2 regions of the Sutcliffiella sp. NC1 genome follow, and region 2 is predicted to be linked to the other one. Evidence: predicted binding sites of a transcription regulator. Region 2 holds the regulator's gene; the other holds the start of a gene.
What was found. Region 2 encodes NrdR, which represses ribonucleotide reductase genes. Its sites were predicted from a motif close to AACACNATATATNGTGTT; they were not measured.
Positions count from the first base shown of each region.

Region 1: O1A01_RS17600 (vitamin B12-dependent ribonucleotide reductase) is a predicted target of NrdR. The motif match lies at 5,094-5,111, and genes of this name have one in related genera.

Region 1 covers NZ_CP115153.1:3,359,568-3,370,479, reverse strand. The annotation lists gene gcvPA (aminomethyl-transferring glycine dehydrogenase subunit GcvPA) at 1-947, shown strand, start outside; gene gcvPB (aminomethyl-transferring glycine dehydrogenase subunit GcvPB) at 940-2,406, shown strand; gene O1A01_RS17615 (DinB family protein) at 2,593-3,087, shown strand; gene O1A01_RS17610 (rhodanese-like domain-containing protein) at 3,461-3,841, opposite strand; gene O1A01_RS17605 (lipoate--protein ligase family protein) at 3,985-4,821, shown strand; gene O1A01_RS17600 (vitamin B12-dependent ribonucleotide reductase) at 5,237-7,804, shown strand; gene O1A01_RS17595 (VanZ family protein) at 7,942-8,556, shown strand; gene O1A01_RS17590 (anti-repressor SinI family protein) at 8,632-8,769, opposite strand; gene O1A01_RS17585 (TetR/AcrR family transcriptional regulator) at 8,843-9,436, opposite strand; gene O1A01_RS17580 (pyridoxamine 5'-phosphate oxidase family protein) at 9,629-10,069, shown strand; gene O1A01_RS17575 (Ger(x)C family spore germination protein) at 10,253-10,912, opposite strand, start outside.
Region 2 covers NZ_CP115153.1:3,724,110-3,735,021, reverse strand. The annotation lists gene mutM (DNA-formamidopyrimidine glycosylase) at 1-815, shown strand, start outside; gene ytaF (sporulation membrane protein YtaF) at 889-1,524, shown strand; gene coaE (dephospho-CoA kinase) at 1,575-2,174, shown strand; gene O1A01_RS19495 (glyceraldehyde-3-phosphate dehydrogenase) at 2,335-3,366, shown strand; gene speD (adenosylmethionine decarboxylase) at 3,704-4,078, shown strand; gene O1A01_RS19485 (cytosolic protein) at 4,268-4,669, shown strand; gene nrdR (transcriptional regulator NrdR) at 4,690-5,151, shown strand; gene O1A01_RS19475 (replication initiation and membrane attachment family protein) at 5,240-6,640, shown strand; gene ytxC (sporulation protein YtxC) at 6,865-7,698, shown strand; T-box leader at 7,764-8,004, shown strand; gene thrS (threonine--tRNA ligase) at 8,058-9,992, shown strand; ribosomal protein L20 leader region at 10,117-10,244, shown strand; gene infC (translation initiation factor IF-3) at 10,292-10,810, shown strand; gene rpmI (50S ribosomal protein L35) at 10,832-10,912, shown strand, end outside.

The DNA of each region.
Region 1 (10,912 bases), 360 kb from region 2:
CTATGTACGATGGAGCAACATCGTTGGCGGAAGCAGCAATGCTATCATGCGGTCAAACTCGAAAGAAAAAAGTATTAATTTCTAGCGCAGTTCATCCAGAATCGAAAGATGTTGTAAAATCGTACGCAAGTGGTCAATACGTAGAAGTAGTAGAGGTCCCTTCTGTTGACGGTGTAACAGACCTTGAATCTTTAAAAGAGTTAATGGATAGTGACGTGGCAGCAGTACTTGTTCAATATCCTAACTTCTTTGGACAAATCGAAAAACTGAAAGATATTGAAGAAATAGTACATGCAGAAAAAGCTATGTTCGTTGTTTCGTCTAACCCACTTTCTTTAGGTGCGTTAACACCTCCAGGTAAACTAGGGGCAGATATCGTTGTTGGAGATGCGCAACCATTCGGTATTCCAACACAATTCGGTGGACCACATTGTGGTTACTTTGCTGTAACATCTAAATTAATGAGAAAAGTACCTGGCCGTTTAGTAGGTCAAACAGTAGATGAAAAAGGTCAACGAGGCTTCGTATTAACATTACAAGCGCGTGAACAACATATTCGTCGAGATAAAGCGACTTCTAATATTTGTTCAAATCAAGCATTAAATGCACTAGCTGCATCTGTTGCGATGACAGCCCTTGGGAAACAAGGTGTAAAAGATATGGCTACCCAAAATATACAAAAAGCTCATTATGCGAAACAACAGCTTGAGCAGCGCGGTGTTCAAATAGCATTTTCGGGACCATTCTTCAACGAGTTTGTAGTGAGCTTAAATAAACCAATTGAAGAAATAAATGAACATTTACTCTCTAAAGGAATTATTGGAGGATATGATTTAGGTCAAACGGATCCAAACTTGAAAAATCACATGTTAATTGCCGTAACTGAACTACGTACAAAAAATGAGATTGATACACTTGTGAAAGAATTGGGGGATGGCAATGAATAAGCAAGGAAACCAACCGTTAATTTTTGAACTATCGAAAGAAGGCCGAATTGGCTACAGCTTGCCGGAAATGGACGTTCCAACTATTAATGTGGAAGACGTTATTCCTGCCGATTATATACGCCAAGAAGAACCAAATTTACCAGAAGTATCTGAGCTAGATATTATGCGCCATTACACAGCACTATCTAACCGAAACCACGGTGTAGATTCTGGCTTCTATCCACTTGGATCTTGTACAATGAAGTATAATCCGAAAATCAATGAAAACGTAGCTCGTTTTGCTGGATTTGCTCATATTCACCCGTTACAACATGAAAGCACAGTTCAAGGTGCGCTAGGGTTAATGTATGACCTTCAACAACATTTAAAAGAAATTACTGGGATGGATGAAGTGACACTTCAACCAGCTGCTGGTGCACACGGTGAGTGGACTGGATTAATGATGATTCGTGCGTATCACGAGAATAATGGTGATACAAATCGTACGAAAGTTATCGTTCCGGATTCTGCACACGGTACGAACCCAGCTTCAGCGACTGTTGCAGGGTTTGAAACTATCACAGTAAAATCCGACGAAAATGGATTAGTAGATTTAGAAGATTTAAGACGTGTTGTTGGTCCAGATACGGCAGCATTAATGTTAACGAACCCGAACACACTAGGACTATTTGAAGAGAATATTTTAGAAATGGCAGAAATTATCCACGGTGTTGGCGGTAAATTATATTACGACGGTGCTAACTTAAACGCTGTTTTAAGTAAAGCTCGTCCTGGAGATATGGGATTTGACGTTGTTCACTTAAACTTGCATAAAACATTCACTGGCCCTCATGGTGGTGGTGGTCCAGGTTCTGGTCCAGTTGGAGTGAAAGCTGACTTAATTCCGTATCTTCCTAAACCATTAGTTGTCCAACGCGAAAATGGTGAGTATGGCTTTGATTATGATCGTCCACAATCCATCGGTCGTGTAAAACCTTATTACGGAAACTTCGGCATTAACGTTCGTGCATACACATACATCCGTACAATGGGTCCAGATGGCTTAAAAGCTGTAACAGAATATGCTGTACTAAATGCGAACTACATGATGCGTCGTTTAGCGGAACATTATGATCTACCATTTGATCGTCATTGTAAGCATGAGTTCGTTCTATCAGGGAAGCGCCAAAAGAAACTAGGAGTACGTACGCTTGATATCGCGAAACGTTTACTAGACTTTGGCTATCATCCACCAACAATCTACTTCCCGCTTAACGTGGAAGAGTGTATTATGATTGAGCCGACTGAAACAGAGTCTAAAGAAACGCTAGATGAATTCATTGAAGCGATGATTCAAATTGCAAAGGAAGCAGAAGAAAACCCAGAAATCGTTCAAGAAGCACCACATACTACTGTAATTGGTCGCTTAGACGAGACGATGGCTGCGCGTAAACCAATATTACGTTATCAACCAGAATAATAAAGAAGACCGAGTGATCGGTCTTCTTCTTTTATATGTGAAGGTAGGCATCTTTTCAGGGACATTAGAGATGGCTTATAAACATTTGTGTTGAGGCTAAAACATTGAGTGTTATTCTTCATAAAACGTACTAAAATCAATTATAATAAAGTAAGCGTAATCATTTATTAAAGGAGATGAGTCAAAATGTACTATGAACAAACCAAACAGATTCGACAAGATTTATTACATAATATTGAGAAATTAAATGAGCAAGACCTTATTAAAAAACTCGACGGGTGGACGATAGGAGAAATATTAGAGCACTTATATCTTACTGAAAGGAAATTTGTTGGCATTATAAAGGAAGCTGTAGCAATACAAATGAATCAGAAAGAAAAAGCTAACCCCGATTTTGACTTGTCTTTTCTTATGGACCGTACGCGTAAGATTAGTGCTCCTAATGACATTTGTCCAACAGGTAATACGTATGGCAAAAATGAATTAATCCAATTATTAAGTGAATCAAGGGAAGAACTAGATGAGTTTGTAAGATCAACTCCATCCAATGATTGGAACCAGTATACTAGTCCCCACCGATGGATGGGGGAATTAACAGTTGGAAAGTGGATTGAACTAATCGGTTTTCATGAAAAACGCCATATACATCAAATAGAAGAAATATTACAATCATCGAAATAACAAAAGACTGCTCAAGGTTTTGAGCAGTCTTATAATATTTGTAATTACAATTTTACTTTGTTACGTCTAGCTCCGGCGGCTAGGTCCGGCTCAAACTTCGCTTTTCCTCCGTACGATAAGTCAACATCAGCTCTCTATCGTTCGCTGTGTTTCCTTTATCTCCTGCGGAAAAGCTCCAGTTTGATTGGACCTGAACGAGCCGCCTCCGCTTTTGTTCGTCTAGCTCCGGCGCATTGACCCTATCAAACTTCCCGTTCCGTCCGTGCGATAAGTCAACATCGACTCAACTAACGTTTCCCAAAGTGTTTCCTTTATCTCCTACCGGAACAGTCCAGTTTGTACGGGTCAGGGCGATGCGCCTCCGCCTTTGTAATTATTTCGTTTTAATCTTTCCTGTCCATTTTTTAAATCCGCCTTGTAATTGGTAAAGCTCTTTATAGCCTTTACGATGCAGCATTTGTGCTGCACGGCCACTACGCATAGAGTTTTGACAATAGAAATAAACTGGTTTGTCAGGACGGATCTCATTCATACGCATTTTTAACTGAGATAACGGAATATTTCTAGCACCTAAAATATGGCCACCATCAAATTCCTTCGGTTCTCTTATATCAATTAACTGTGCTTTACGGTACCCTGCACGGAATTCTTCCTCAGATAGTGTTTTTAATATTTTTCTTTGATAGAAATAAACAATAACAGAATAGATAATAATCGCAACTACTATTCCAAGTAAAACATATAATGATGTCAACGTATTCAACCCCTCTTTTCTATGTGTACTAAATAATTATATAAAAGGTTGTCGAAAAAGTCATCTTCTAACTAAAAATTTTGCGAGTTAGTATATCTTTTGCTAGACTTACATTATATACATAGTAAGAGAGGAAAACATAAATGGCGAAAGAAACTTGGAGATATATTGATTCTGGCAACCAATCCCCATTTTTTAATATGGCTCTTGATGAGGCCTTATTAGATTGGCATAGTGAAGGGAAAATCCCTCCTACCATTCGATTTTACGGATGGAACCCACCTACGCTTTCGATTGGCTACTTTCAAAAGGTAGATAAAGAAATTAACATGGATGCAGTCAAACAAAATACGTTAGGGTTTGTAAGAAGACCAACGGGTGGACGAGGTGTTTTACATGACAAAGAATTAACATATAGCGTTATTGTGTCCGAAGAACATCCAGAAATGCCTAAAACTGTTACAGAAGCTTATCGAGTCATTTCAGAAGGCATATTAGAAGGGTTTAAACAGCTTGATTTGGACGCTTATTTTGCCATTCCGAGAACTGAGGAAGAAAAAGATGGATTGAAAAATCCCCGGTCAGCAGTATGCTTTGATGCGCCTTCATGGTACGAGTTAGTTGTTGAAGGTAGAAAAGTAGCAGGAAGTGCCCAAACGAGGCAAAAAGGTGTTATTTTACAACATGGCTCGATTTTACTAGATATAGATGAAGATTTGTTGTTTAGTCTTTTTGTATATCCCAACGATCGTGTAAAAGAACGAATGAAACGGAATTTTAAAAATAAAGCAGTTGCAATTAATGCTTTAAGAAAAACTCCTGTTTCGATGGAAGAAGCTAAAATAGCTTTTAAAGAAGGATTTGAAAAAGGGTTAAACATTCATCTAGAACGTTATGAACTTTCTGAAAGTGAAATACAATATGTAGAAAAGCTAGCAAATGAAAAATACGCTACAAAAGAATGGAATTTTAAAAGGTAACGAGTTAATTCTCGGTACCTTTTTATTTTTACCGTCGTTAACATGATTACAATTAAAAGTAAACATGTTTTGACGAAAAAAATATTTATTTTTATTTTGGATATCGATTTCGAGAAAGCTTGATACATCAAGTTATTAATAGTAGTGGATATTTTTCAACCTACAAAATATCGCAAAATTCGTCATGAAAAGGATTAAATCTTAATTTCTCTCATTTTATCTCTGTTTTTTTATTATTTAGCGATTTGACAAATAGAGAAATAGTAGGTCTTGAATCAATATGTTGTGTTCTTGTTGATAAAATATATACTATATATAGTTGTTTTATGTTGAAAGTTCATCAATAGATGTGTTATTTTATGATTATACTTTTAAATAGTCATATAGAAGATTAGTAGAATAAGGAGTTGTGATGATGGTTATATCACTTAATGAACAATCAAAGCTGAATAGAGAGAAATTAAATAAAGATATTCAGCAATTCCCTCAAGTACATGAAATTACTGACGACATGAAGCTTACTCATAAAGGTGTTTCTCGTTTAGTAATGTTAGATAGATACGCTTTTAAAGATACAGAAAAGCGTACACTGTCGGAAGGCGACTTTGTTGTGCTAACGATAAAAGAAGATCCAAAATTCCCAGCAAGAGGATTAGGATTTATACAAAGTATAGATTGGACTACCAATAAAGCAAAAGTTTTAGTAGAAGAAGAATATCGTGGTGTACTATCAAAAGAAGTAGAAATAGAAACAGGAATCGTAGAACGGTCTCTTGATGTTATTGAAAAACCTCTTGAGATCTTCTACGAACAAATTGCAAAAAGAAATGCAACAGGTTTAGCATCAGTAGAAAAAACGGAAGAAAAACGTAAAGAATGGACTGAGAAGTTTTACCAGGAGCTAGTATCAATGAACTTTGTACCAGCTGGGCGCGTATTATATGGGGCTGGCTCAGGCACGGAAGTTACATTCTTTAACTGTTACGTAATGCCTTTCGTTCAAGATTCACGTGAAGGTATTTCCGAGCACCGTAAACAAGTTATGGAAATCATGAGCCGTGGTGGCGGTGTAGGTACAAACGGATCGACACTTCGTCCAAGAAATACACTAGCTCGCGGTGTAAACGGTAAATCATCTGGTTCTGTTTCATGGTTAGATGACATTGCTAAACTTACACATCTTGTTGAGCAAGGTGGATCCAGACGCGGAGCTCAAATGATCATGTTAGCCGACTGGCATCCTGATATTATTGAGTTCATTATTTCAAAAATGCAAAATCCTAGAATACTACGTTATTTAATTGAAAACACAAACGATGAAGGTATAAAAAAGGCAGCGGAAGATAAGCTGAAATTTACACCGTTAACTCTACAAGAAGAGTCAATGTATCAAGGTATTGTAAATTACAAACATATTCCTGGATACGGTGGTTTCAGTGAAGGGATTATTAGAGATGCAGAACTTAAGTTAAGAGAAGGCGGAACATACTCTGTTCACAATTCGGAGTTCTTAACAGGAGCAAACATTTCCATCTGCTTAACAAAAGAGTTCATGGAAGCAGTTGATACCGATAGTGAGTACGACCTTCGTTTCCCAAGTGTTGAAAACTATTCCAAAGAAGAAATGGAACACTACAACAACGAATGGCATCAAGTAGGTGACGTTCGTGAGTGGGAAAAGCAAGGTCACGGCGTACGTGTGTATCGCACAATTAAAGCTCGTGAACTGTGGAATTTAGTTAATATTTGTGCAACATACTCCGCAGAACCAGGAATTTTCTTCATGGATAATGCGAATGACATGACAAATGCAAAAGCATACGGTCAACAAGTTGTAGCAACTAATCCATGTGGAGAACAGCCGCTAGCTCCTTACTCTGTATGTAACTTAGCAGCGGTAAACCTTGCTGAAATGGCAAATAAAGAAACAAAAACAGTCGACTTCGAAAAACTAAAGCGTACAGTAGAAGTCGGAGTAAGAATGCAAGATAACGTTATTAATGCAACACCTTACTTCTTAGAAGAAAACAAAAAGCAAGCGTTAGGAGAAAGACGTGTTGGTTTAGGTGTTATGGGGTTACATGATCTTCTCATTTACTGTGAATCTGTTTACGGTTCAGATGAAGGTAACAAATTAGTTGATGAAGTATTTGAAACGATCGCAACAACTGCATACCGCGCTTCGATTGAGCTTGCGAAAGAAAAAGGTAGCTTCCCATTCTTAGTTGGCGAAACAGAGGAAGAGACAGCTAAATTACGTGAGGCGTTTACACAAACTGGTTTCATGAGTAAAATGCCTGAAGATGTTAAAGAAAACATTAAAGCTTATGGAATCCGTAACTCTCACTTGTTAACTGTTGCTCCTACAGGTTCTACTGGAACGATGGTTGGAGTATCGACAGGATTAGAGCCATACTTCTCCTTCTCTTATTTCCGTAGTGGTCGTTTAGGGAAGTTCATGGAAGTAAAAGCTGATATCGTTCAAGAATATTTAGATCGTCATCCTGAAGCTAATCCAGAGGAATTACCGGAGTGGTTTATTTCCGCAATGGAATTATCCCCAGAGGCGCACGCGGATGTTCAATGTATTATCCAAAATTGGATTGATAGCTCTATTAGTAAAACAGTTAATGCTCCTAAAGGATATTCAGTAGATCAAGTAAAGAAAGTATACGAGCGTCTATATAAAGGTGGTGCAAAAGGTGGTACGGTTTACGTGGATGGTAGCCGTGACACACAAGTTCTAACTTTAAAAGCAGAGGAAAACTTTGCTGGAGATGTAACAGAACAATTAGAGATGGTGGAAGAAGAGAAAAAGCCAGTAGTACTAGTTGAAACAATTCATGACCTGCGCTCGACTAATGTTACTTTCGGTTCTGAAGTTGGTAACACTTGCCCAGTTTGTCGTGTAGGGGAAGTAAAAGAAATTGGCGGCTGTAACACGTGTACGGATTGCGGCGCGCAATTAAAATGTGGTTTATAAACGTTTGAGAAATTAAGTAGCTCGTCCTAACGAAAAAAGATGTTAGGACGAGCTACTTTTTTAAAAGTAATATTCCAAATTGTGGTATTATTAAAACTGCAATTAAATTACATATAAGATGAAGTAACGGAGGGAATATGAGTTTAATACTGTTATATGTATACAAAATGATAGAGTATATGGTAATTGCTGTCCCTTTTTATATAATAGGTAGATTTGTTTATATGAAAAGGAAAAAACAACAAGCAAGTGTAGGGCGAGAGTTGCTATTAGGCTTTTTTTCTCTTTACATCATTGCAGTAGCATCCCAAACGATTATTCCAAAATGGGATGCGGGGATTATTAGTTCGACGGGAGAATTTTATTTTAATGTACAATGGTCAAATGAAATAGCTAGCGTCAATATCATCCCGTTTCGGACACTTTTCCTATATCTTCAAGCAAATCCTAACATAGACAATTGGAGTAGTTTATCAATGGTTAATATATTTGGGAATATGTTTGTTTTTACACCGATTGGAATTTTCGTTCCTCTTCTTTATCGAAGAGTGCGTTCGCTTAAAAAGATATCAGTAGTTGCTCTAGCGGTTACATGTTTCATCGAAATAACACAATTATTTATCGGACGAAGTACAGATATTGATGATGTTATTTTGAACACAATTGGAGTTATGATTGGTTATGGGATGTTTGTCTTTATTAAAAGGAAGATTAATAGGAGATTAAAGGGGAATAAGAAAGTTTGGGGATAGGGAAATATACAGTAAATAAAAGACTAGAATACTAGATGTTCATTCTAGTCTTATTGCACCACAATCATCTGAATTCTATCGGTCATTTATGCTCTTTTCGTGCAAAAATTCCTTCACTTGTTCTATCGTTAAGCCAATTTCTTTCGCGATTAAAAGAAGCTCAATCCAGTCTGGGTCTAGCATATCATAACTTTTTTCCTTTACCGTTTCCATTCAAATCATCCCCAATATTAAAGGCTAGTAAAACAACCTAAGCACAGTCTTTCTCTAGTAGAAACGAAATATGTTATTTAACTTGCAACCCGTATAATAAAAGATCAACAATTTCTCTTGCTAATTCCTCAGGCTTTTTTTTATCTTGAAACAAATAAGTGGCAGTAAGACGTTCCATAATACCAACTAAACTCTCTGCAACCGTACGCATTTCCACATTCGTCCGAAAGTATCCATCTCTCTGTTCAGACTCTAAGTTTTCCGTGATTAGCTGGACAATATCATTTTTTATCTCTTCTGCATCATCAGACAGATAAAGTCCAATTTTAGTTAAGCTTCGATTGTCATAAAAAAATTGAAAAATTGCAGTTAAGCCGATGGCAATTCTTCCTGGAAGGGAATCTAATTCTAGCCCTGTTTCTAGTCGGCTTTTTTTCGTAAGGAGAGCAAATTTGTTTCGAAACAAGCCAACTAATTCCTGAAATATTGCTTCTTTACTAGGAAAATAAAGATAAAAGGTAGGTTGCGTAACTCCAGCTTTTTTCACAATTGTGCTTATTTTCGTTGAGAAATATCCATGTTCTGCAAATTCATCAGCTGCTATCGATAGTAATTGAGCCTTACTATGCTCGCCACTGGAACCTTGCTTACGGCCCCTTTTTCCCATTATGTAAACCCTCATTCCATTATATTACTCAAGAGTATTATCTTATAAGAAGTTTAATCTCGTCAAGTTGTTTTTTACAAAATATTTCAAATAGTTCATAATAATGTTAAAGTTCGATTAGAAGTAAGAGGTACAAGAACAAATAACTTTAAATGATAATTAATGAACTTTTTTTAAAGAGAGGTTTTAAAAGTGAAAATTATTAAAGATAAGAAAAGAAGTTTCGATTTGGAACAGTTCCTAGCTAAGCCTTTGTTCGCGCATTTGTCGACAGTCGAAGAGGACTTTCCAAGAGATTCCCCAGTTTGGTTTCTTTGGAATAATAACATACTTTGGATTATAGGGACTTCTTCCGATAGTTTTCCAAAGAGAATAAGGGTAAATAGAAACTGTGCTATCGGTATCGTAGATTTCGACGTGAAAACCGGTCTCGTATTGCATGCGGGTTTTAGAGGTGTTGCCACTGTTGAGCCATTTAATCATACAATTGCAAATCGATTGTTGGCGAAATATTTAGGAGAGAATATGGAACAATGGGATCCACGATTTAAACATTTGGATGACAGTAATGTTTTAATACGTTTCAAACCTGAGACGGTAGTGGTTAGAGATCAATCATATAGTATTAACTAATCGTATAGTTGATTTATAATTAATATTCGATATAAGACTAGAAGAAATTCTATAATTCCTTCCCGCGTTTTGCCATGTATAAGAATTAGTGTTCTCCCACCTCCACGGTATATATAACATCTGTTTAGGTGGGAGATAACGGTTTATTCTAATGGTTTTTATTAACAACCCTCTACTGAAAAGTTAACTAATTGTTCCAGGTGAGACAATTGTTACTTTTACATTCGTTTTAATTTCAGCATCCTTTAGAACCTTGTTCCAGTTTTCTTTTGTCCAGTTGCTACTATTTCGTACTTTTACTTTTTCTCCTAACCCAATTGGATCAATTTCTAACTCTTGAAAGTGCTTAATTACTTTTCTTAGCTGTTCATTCAGCTGCTCGCTCACTTTTTGTTCTAATTCCACTTGGTTTTGTAACGTATCCAACTTTTTATGCCCCTCGTAGTCAATTACACTTCCGTTAACAAATAAATTAGTTGAAATAGTTAAGTTTTGTAAATCTCCATTTGTTTCAATTAATATTCGGGTTTTGACAAATCGTAATGTCGTAACCCCTTCATTTAATGAAATGCTCATATCAGGAATGTTTCTTCTTTTTTTTAATGCTTCTACTAATTTTGCTTCTTCGGGACTTATAGTGGAAATAAATTTATCCCCTTTAAATAATGCTACTCTCGTAATTTTTAGCGAGTTTTCATTGATTACTTCTAAGTAAGGGGTGGTAGGATCTGAGATATTGTCTGTAAGCCGATAAATAAAATCATGTATTGTAGTAAAAGGATTAAACGCGACTGCTATTCTCGGTGTTAATAGTTCATTAAGGTACACATTAATTTCAGGCTT
Region 2 (10,912 bases):
CAGAAGTAGAAACGGTTAGAAGAACGCTCGTACAACTAGTAAAAGGGAAAACAATAGAAGAGGTGGAAGTTCGTTGGCCCAAAATGATTAAAGAGCCAGACGATGTCCAACAATTTGAGCTATTGCTTCGTGGCCAAACAATTTTAGATATAGGTAGAAGAGGTAAGTTTTTACTCTTTACGTTATCCGATTTTGTCATGGTTTCCCATTTGCGAATGGAAGGTCGATACGGTCTCTTTGCAAAGGAAGAACCGATGAATAAACATGTACATGTTATTTTTCGATTTACAGATGGAACAGAATTACGATATCAAGATGTACGGAAGTTTGGAACGTACCATCTGTTTAAACCAGGTGAAGAATTAAAAACAAAACCGTTAGTAAACCTTGGCCCAGAACCGTTTGATGAGAGCTTCACAGTAGATGTCTTAAAACAGAAACTACAACGAACAAATCGTAACATAAAGGCAGCCTTATTAGATCAATCCGTAGTAGTTGGATTAGGGAACATTTACGTTGATGAGGCGTTGTTTCGATCTAATATTCATCCAGAAACAATTGCAAGTAGTTTAACGGATGAACAAATGAGGACGCTACATCGAGAAATAATATTAACGTTACAAGATGCAGTGGAAAAAGGCGGTAGTACGGTACGTTCTTACGTAAATTCTCAAGGCGAAATAGGGTTATTTCAATTAGATATTTTTGTATACGGTCGTAATGATGAGCCGTGTAAAAAATGTGGCACGGTTATCGAAAAGTCCGTAGTTGCGGGTAGAGGGACACATATATGTCCTAATTGTCAAAGAAAGTAGAGCTAAAGGGATAAACACATCGAATGGGCTCCTGCCATATACTATGTTAGTGATAGTAAGGGAGGAGCTCGTTTTGATTCAGTACATGTCGCTTTTTCTTTTAGCTTTTGCCGTAAGTTTAGATAGTTTTAGTGTTGGTTTAACATACGGATTACGAAAGATGCATATGCCACTAAAGTCTCTGTCCATTATTGCTTTATGTTCGGCTGTTTCTTTATTACTTGCGATGTTTTTAGGTACAATTATAATGAATTTTATGTCGATCCAATTTGCTGAAACGATTGGTGGAGTTATCCTTATTTGTTTAGGGCTTTGGGTTTTATATCAATTTTTCCGTTCGAATGAGAAGGATTCGGAGTTAGTCGGAGAGAAATTGATCCTAAATTTTGAAATAAAATCATTAGGTGTTGTCATTAATATTTTGAAAAAGCCAACTGAAGCTGATTTTGATCGCTCTGGATCAATCACTGGATTAGAAGCATTTTTTCTAGGGATTGCACTTTCTCTAGATGCTTTCGGGGCAGGAATAGGTGCAGCTCTTCTAGGGTTTTCTCCGTGGGGAATGGCGATATGTGTTGCAATAATGTGCTCATTATTTGTTGTGTCTGGAATTAAGTTAGGTCGAGTATTTTCGAATGTTAGCTGGATTCAAAAGCTTTCTTTTCTACCAGGTGTATTATTAATTGTTATTGGGGTTATAAAATTATAAAGAGGCTGGGTGTTTAGAGCAGTCTCTTTTTTCGTAAAGGAGAGTTGGCCATGCCAGGAATTGTTATTGGGTTAACAGGTGGGATTGCCAGTGGGAAAAGTACGGTAGCAAACATATTAAAAGAAAAAGGAATACCAGTCGTTGATGCTGATATCATTGCCAGGGAAGTTGTCGAAAAAGGATCAGAGACGTTAAACAAGTTAGTAGAAACTTTTTCACCGGCTATATTACATAACGACGGATCGTTAGACCGTGCAGCGTTAGGGAGTATCATTTTTCATAATGAAGATAAACGTCAACTTTTAAATAGTATCATACATCCGAACATTAGAAAAAGAATGAAAGAAAAAACAGCTCAATATTTACAAGAAGGCTACTCAGTTGTCGTAATGGACATACCGTTACTATTTGAAAGTAAATTAACACATTTAGTCGATAAAACAATCGTAGTATATGTGGACGAAGAAGTGCAATTAAAGCGACTAATGGAAAGAAATATATTATCAAAAGATGAAGCGTTAGCAAGAATTCATTCACAAATGCCCTTAAAAGAGAAAAAAAACCTAGCCAATTTCGTCATCGATAACAACGGATCTCTAGACGAGACAACCACTCAATTACAAGAAATATTAAAACAAATTCAAGAATAGCTCACCATCATTACACTCGCCATTAAAGGTGAGTTTTTTTAGTTTAAAAAGTTAATAATCGACATATATTTCTGATGACACAACAAAAGTTATTGTGTTATACTAATTACAAGAATTATAGTTTATAAGTATAACATATATATGAAAAGGGGTAATTGTAATGATGGCAAAGGTTGCAATTAATGGATTCGGACGAATCGGGAGAATGGTATTTAGACGCGCAATCCAAGAGGGGAACATCGATATCGTTGCAATCAATGCGAGCTATCCAGCAGAAACGTTAGCTCACTTAATTAAGTATGACACAAATCACGGTCGTTTCGATGGAGAAATAATTCCCGAAAATGATGCATTAATCGTGAATGGCAAAAGAATTCAATTAGTAAATAATCGTAACCCAGAGGAATTACCATGGGAAGAGCTTAATATAGATATCGTCATTGAAGCTACTGGTAAATTTAATTCTCGTGATAAAGCCGCGCTTCATTTAAACGCAGGGGCAAAAAAAGTAGTACTAACAGCTCCAGGCAAAAATGAGGATGTCACCATTGTAATGGGCGTAAATGAAGAAACGTTAGATATCGAGAATCATGAAGTGATTTCAAATGCATCTTGTACAACGAACTGTTTAGCTCCCGTTGTAAAAGTGTTAGATGAGCAGTTTGGAATTGTAAACGGTTTAATGACGACAGTTCATGCATATACGAACGATCAAAAAAATATTGACAATCCACATAAAGATTTACGTAGAGCTCGTGCATGTGCTCAATCTATTATTCCGACATCGACAGGGGCTGCGAAAGCGTTATCTTTAGTTTTACCGCACTTGAAAGGTAAACTACACGGGATGGCGCTAAGAGTACCAACGCCAAACGTATCTTTAGTGGACTTAGTAGTAGATGTTAAACAAAGTGTTACGGTTGATGACGTAAATGATGCGTTTAGAACGGCTTCTATCGGATCATTAGAAGGAATCGTTGATGTAACAATGGAACCACTTGTATCTATTGATTTCAATACAAACCCTAATTCAGCGATCATTGATGGGCTATCAACGATAGTGATGGAAGGTAATAAAGTAAAAGTTTTAGCTTGGTATGATAACGAATGGGGATATTCTTGCAGAGTAGTGGACTTAGTTAATTTTGTAGCAGAAAAAATGTTTCAATCCGAAAAAGTAGTAGCGGGATAAATATAAATAGACTTTTGAAGTGACTAGTGAGTATAATCATTAGTCACTTTTTTACGTAATCGTTATGAAAAAATTGTAATGTCATTTACTTATATAAAAAAACAGTTGTGACAAGCTACATATTAAAAGTATTAACCCCCCTTCATTTATTTAAAGAAAAAGTATTGAAAAAAGAAAATAAACAAAGTATACTATGATTCGTGAACTTCTTGAAGCGGTAATGTTTCTACTTAAAGGGTTAGGACCTCTCTGGACTAACTTTCCCCCGTGGTAGGAATAATTAAACGGAGTTTTTGAAAGAAATTCATGTAAAAAATAATAAAAGGGGGAACGTGAGATGGAAACTATTGGTCGTCACGTTATTTCAGAGTTATGGGGTTGCGATTTTAACAAGTTAAATGACATGGATTATGTAGAAAAAACGTTTGTGGATGCTGCACTTAAATCAGGAGCAGAAATTCGTGAAGTAGCATTTCATAAATTTGCACCACAAGGAATTAGTGGTGTTGTTATTATTTCTGAATCTCATTTAACGATTCATAGCTTCCCGGAGCATGGTTATGCAAGTATTGATGTGTATACATGCGGAGAATTAGACCCGAATATTGCGGCGAATTACATTGCCGAAGCGTTAGATGCTAAAACACGTGAAACAATTGAGCTTCCACGTGGTATGGGCCCAGTTGAAGTAAAGAAAGCAAAAGCACTTTAAAAGATGAAGAAAATGAATTAAAATGGAAAGAGGTGTATATGCACCTCTTTTTCTTATGGTCTTTTCTTTAATAATCTTTCTAATAATCACGTTATTCTTCGTGATAAGTAGAAAATTAAAGAATTTTTCAAATTAGGACAAGCTGTAAATAAATACATATACTCTAAAGTTAGGGGTTGTCATATTTTTATGTCAATTGGACAAAAGCTAAAATCATTTTTTTCTACTCAAACAGAAACGAGAGAGAATCATATAGATGAACAATTAAAAAGTCGATATTATAAAACGACTACTAAAAAAGCAATCGAAGCTATAAAAACTGTTATCCATCAAGAGGATGGGTTAACTGTAAAATCAGTTTCCGAAGAACATGGTGAGATAGCTGTTGAAGTTCGTAAAGGAAAAAAAGCTTTTATGATTATTACTGTCATTTCTGTAAGACCTTTCGAAACGGCAATCGATTTCTCTGTTACAACGGAAACAGTACTACCTTCTGATTTTGGCTATAGTAGAAAGTTAATTTTTATAATGTATGAAAAGCTTGGTAAGCAATTAACATATGTCGGTTCAGGATTAAATGCAGAAAAGTAAAAGAACGGAGTGAGAACTAAATGAAATGCCCAACATGTAATCACAATGGAACTAGAGTTTTAGACTCTCGTCCAGTCGAAGAAGGACGTTCCATTCGCCGTCGTAGAGAATGTGAAGCTTGCTCCTTTCGATTTACTACATTTGAAAAAGTAGAACAAATGCCTTTAATCGTTGTGAAGAAAGAAGGGGTACGTGAAGAATTTAGCCGTGAAAAGGCATTGCGTGGTTTAATACGTGCTTGTGAAAAAAGACCAGTTCCTTTAGAAAAGTTAGAAGATATTGTTATTAACGTTGAAAAAGATCTACGGAATATAGGTGTGTCGGAAGTAAATAGTAATACCATCGGTGAAATGGTCATGGACCATTTAGCAAAAATTGACGAAATTGCATACGTTCGTTTTGCTTCTGTTTATCGACAGTTTAAAGATATAAATGTATTTTTAGATGAACTGAAGGAGCTAATTGAACGCGAAAGAAAATAACGATAGAAAAAGAGCTTAATGATAGGCTCTTTTTCACGTATTTCAGATATTAAGTTGTAAGTTTGGATGATACGAAGGAGGGATCAAGTTGACGAGGTATTGGAATGAACTAATCCCAATTGATCGCTATGTTGTAAAAGTTAATGGGCTATTGCAAGAAGCTGATAGGAAAATTATTACGATGCTGTACCAACCTTTGATTGGGTTTCGAGGTTACAGTTTATTTATGACGCTTTGGAGTGAATTGGAACAAGATCGTCTTTGGGGAGAAGAGTCTACTCACCATAGTATCATGACGACTATGCAATGTAACTTAAAGGATATACATCAGGAGCGCTTAAAACTTGAAGCAATTGGACTGCTGAAAACGTACGTGAAAGAAGAGGAAAATGTAAGAACCTTTATTTATGAATTACAACCCCCTCTTACTCCCGAAACCTTTTTCTCTGATCCGATGTTAAATATATATTTGTATAACCGTCTTGGAAAAAGTAAGTATGTGAAGGTGAAGAATTTCTTTAGTGATGAAATAATACCTAATACGTTTCAAAATATTACACGCTCTTTTCATGAGGTGTTTGCATCTATCCAGGCTGAAAGTATGATGACACAAGTAACTGATGAGGTGTTAGAAGACTCAAAGCTTGATGAAGATCTGGAATGGATTACGAAAAAAGATGGGAAAGAAATTGAAGTAAAGCATGAAGGTTTTGACTTTTCTCTGTTCTATGCAGGTCTTTCAGAAGTTGTCATACCACGAAAATCCATTACACCGAAAGTGGAAGAAGCTATCTCAAAATTATCATTTTTATATCATATTGATCCTATTACGATGAAGGATATTGTCATGAATGCTATTGATGATGACGATACCGTTAATATAGAAGAGCTAAGAAAAGTAGCTAGAGATTGGTACCAATTAGAAAATAAAGATGGACTACCAACATTAGTCGAGCGTACGCAACCAGTTCATTTAAGAAAAATGGATGATAAAAAACCGAAATCAAAAGATGAGCAGTTAATTCAAATGTTGGAAAATGTCTCCCCAAAACAACTGTTGACTGATTTCTCAGGTGGGGATCCTTCTATATCGGACTTGTGGATTGTGGAAGATGTGATGTTTAAGCAACAACTTCCAGCAGGTGTTGTGAATGTACTTCTGTACTATGTTTTATTAAAAACAGATATGAAATTAAATCGAAATTACGTGGAGAAAATAGCTAGCCATTGGGCAAGAAAGCGAGTTACAACTGTTATCGAAGCGATGGAGCTAGCAAAAGCAGAAAACCGCCAATATCAAAATTGGGCAAAAACAAAACAAACCAAATCAAATACCACAAAGCAAACGAAAGAGACCCCTAATCGTAATCGTTTTATAAGTGAAAAAACGAAAGAAGAAGAGGAGAAAGAAACCGTTAGTGCTCAAGAAGAAAATAAGCGAAAACTCGCAGAACGTCTAGAAAAACTTAAATTAAATAAAGGTAAGTAAACGTTAGAGCACATCCCTCTAGCGTTTTTTTGTACACACAGTCAAAAGGAGGCTCGACTCCCTCCCCGCGGAAAGCAAGTGTCTGTAGCGACGAAGTGCAACGGGTTAACTTAAACACCTGATTTTAGAGACGCAACGTCCCTTCATGTTTTTATAAAGATTTATCATTTTTTAATACTTTCCCCCATATACATAGAAGCAGGTGTAATAAAGGGGGGACAAACTTGTTTGAGATTTCCTTTCATGATGAAACTGATGCAAGTATTGTTTATAAGCAACTTAAAAATTGTTTCGTAAAAAGTGACAGTTCACTTTCTTTACATAACGAAAAAATTTGTATGGAAATGCATGAGTTGAAAAAAATAAAGCCAAGTATGATTGAGACGTTAAGATGGTTTGTAAAGAAAAAAGAACAACAACGGGCATTGTCAGTGTTAGAACACTCCTTTTTCTATAAGGACATAGAAGAGCAAGAACAAATTTTATCCATATTACAAAGCATTCTAAACGGAGAAAGAGACGACATCCCTAATCTGCCATCGCTAGTAGAAAGAGACCAAACATTAATTAAATCGCTACATTTATTGTTAGAAAATCCAGTTTCATTTTCATTCGAATCTGTATTAACTTTCCGACTTAAACATTATTTTGACTCGTTGTATCAATTTATTGAAGCGGCTATTGATGAGTATAAAATGGAACAGGAATATCAAGCGTTTATTCAACAATTGAGAGAGGTGTTATTTTCAGCTGAATCAAAACTAGATGAAGTCCATTTAGTGTATGAAACACACTTTGAATTTTACGATAGCCAACAAAATTACTTATCGAAAGATCACTTAAAAAAATATATTAACAGAACTCATTTTAATAATTATGCCTTTTATATTGATTCAGTCGTTTTGGCTCCATTAGTGTCAATAGCTCCAAATAAACTTTATTTATACACAGATCATATGGATCATCAACTTGTCCAAACGATCCGAAACATATTTCAAGAGCGTGCTACAATAAAACCGTATCAACACTTTCCGCTAAAAAAAATGAAAGTTGAGTAATCCACTACTTGATTTTATTGTGTAGGGAGAATATAATTACCTACATATTCATTTTAATTTAAAAGCGAAAAGTAATGATAAGGACAATAGTAGTTAAATACGAATTTCAGAGAGGGAAGACAAGGCTGAAAGCTTCCTATTACGATTTAAGTACTTACCACCTTTAAACTTCAACAGCGAACCTTAATAGCAGTAGTTGTTGACGGCAGTTCCGTTACCCAAACTAAGCCATTATCTGTATATTTTGTTTGCAGAGCAATGGGAATTAGGGTGGAACCACGATGAGAATAATAACTCGTCCCTTTTTATAGGGGCGAGTTTTTTATTTTAATAAATAATAATAACAAGAGGTGATTAGGATGTCTGAATTAGTAAAAATTCAATTTCCAGACGGAGCGGTAAAGGAGTTTGAGCGTGGTACGACAACAGAAGATATTGCGGCATCCATTAGCCCAGGTCTAAAGAAAAAAGCCATCGCTGGAACTTTTAACGGCGAACAAATAGACTTGCGTACTCCAATAAACGAAGATGGTCAAATTAGTATTATTACACAAGATGGTGAAGATGCTTTATCTATTATGCGTCATAGCACTGCGCATCTTATGGCTCAAGCTATTAAACGTATTTATGGAAAAGGCGTTAAATTAGGTATTGGTCCTGTTATTGAGAACGGCTTCTATTATGACGTTGATATGGAGCATGCATTAACTCCAGAAGATTTACCTGCAATTGAAAAAGAAATGAAGAAAATAGTGAACGAAAACTTTGATATCGTTCGAGTGGAAGTTTCTCGCGAAGAAGCACTTCGTCGTTATGAAGAGATTGGCGATGAATTAAAATTGGAACTTATTCGTGAACTACCCGAAGGAGAAACAATTACAATTTACGAACAAGGTGAATTTTACGACCTTTGCCGTGGTGTACACGTTCCTTCTACTGGGAAAATTAAAGAATTCAAGTTACTAAGTATCGCTGGTGCTTACTGGCGAGGAGATAGTAAAAATAAAATGCTTCAACGTATTTATGGTACTGCGTTCTTCAAAAAAGCGGAATTAGACGAACATTTACGTTTATTAGAAGAAGCAAAAGAACGTGATCACCGTAAACTTGGGAAAGAATTAGACTTGTTCTTCAACTCGCAAAAGGTTGGGCAAGGACTCCCATTATGGTTACCGAAAGGGGCAACAATTCGTCGCGTTGTCGAACGTTACATTGTAGATAAAGAAATTAAATTAGGTTATGACCATGTGTATACTCCTGTAATGGGAAGTGTAGAATTATATAAAACTTCTGGTCACTGGGATCACTATCAAGACGGTATGTTCCCACCGATGGAAATGGACAATGAACAATTAGTACTTCGTCCGATGAACTGTCCTCATCATATGATGGTTTATAAAAACAGCATTCATAGTTATCGTCAGCTTCCAGTCCGTATTGCTGAGCTAGGAACAATGCATCGATATGAAATGTCTGGTGCATTATCAGGTTTACAACGTGTTCGTGGAATGACATTAAATGATGCACACATTTTCGTTCGTCCAGACCAAATTAAAGACGAATTTAAGAGAGTAGTTCATTTAATTCAGGAAGTTTATAAAGACTTTGGAATAAACGATTATTCCTTCCGTTTATCATATCGTGATCCTGAAGATACAGAGAAATATTACGATGATGATGCAATGTGGGAAAAAGCACAAAGCATGTTAAAAGATGCAATGGATGAAATGGAACTAGATTATTTCGAAGCGGATGGTGAAGCTGCGTTTTACGGACCAAAGTTAGACGTTCAAGTTCGTACAGCTTTAGGAAAAGACGAAACACTTTCTACTGTCCAATTAGACTTCTTGCTTCCTGAGAAATTTGATTTAACTTACGTTGGAGAAGATGGAAAGCAACACCGTCCAGTCGTAATCCACCGCGGAGTTGTTTCCACAATGGAGCGCTTTGTTGCCTTCTTAATAGAAGAATATAAAGGGGCATTCCCTACTTGGTTAGCTCCAGTTCAAGTACAAGTAATTCCTGTTTCTCCTGAAGCTCATTTTGACTATGCGAAAGAAGTGCAAGATCGCTTGAAAGCAGAAGGAATTCGCGTTGAGCTTGATGAACGTAACGAAAAAATTGGTTACAAAATTCGTGAAGCACAAATGCAAAAAATTCCTTACATGTTAGTGCTAGGTGACAATGAAATTCAAGAAAAAGCTGTAAATGTACGTAAGTACGGAGAGCAAAAATCAGAGACTATTCCGCTTGAGCAATTTTTACAGCAATTAGTAGCTGAAATAAAAAAATAAAAAAATAGTTGTCAAAGATAAATGTATCTGATACAATTTAAAACGTTGCTTGTTTTGAATATACATTCCTTGACAACCATCATAAGAAATGTTATATTTCTTAGGTGAATAGAATACTTGTTTATTGAACAAGAAGAAGCACCCGCTTCTCACCTGATTGACGCAAAATTGCAGTTGCCAGGTTTTACGAGAATTTTTCAACTTTAATTCGTAAAGTGTGGGTGTGTTATGCATCCACACTTTTTTTGTTCACAGGATTGTTCAAAAACGGTGTTCGTATAAAACCTTGGAGGTGGCTAATTATTAGCAAAGATATGATGGTGAACGAAGGTATTCGTTCTCGTGAGGTTCGTTTAATCGGTCAAAACGGAGACCAGCTTGGAATTAAAACAAAACAAGAAGCACTTGAGATTGCTGCAAAAGCAAACTTAGACTTAGTGCTAGTTGCTCCAAACGCAAAGCCTCCTGTATGCAGAATTATGGACTACGGAAAGTTCCGATTCGAGCAACAGAAGAAAGAAAAAGAGCAACGCAAAAACCAAAAAGTTATTAACGTAAAAGAAGTTCGATTAAGTCCTTCAATTGATGAACACGACTTTAACACGAAACTTCGAAATGCGATAAAGTTCCTTGAAAAAGGAGACAAAGTAAAAGCATCGATTCGATTCAAAGGTCGTGCCATTACACATAAAGAAATTGGTCAACGTGTATTAGACCGTTTCTCAGCAGCTTGCTCTGAAGTTGCAACAGTGGAATCGTCGCCTAAAATGGACGGTCGTAGCATGTTCTTAGTATTAGCACCTAAAAATGAAAAGTAAGAAATAGAGGAGGACTCACCTATGCCTAAAATGAAAACTCATCGCGGATCTGCGAAACGATTCAAAAAGACTGGATCTGGTAGTCTTAAGCGTTCTCACGCT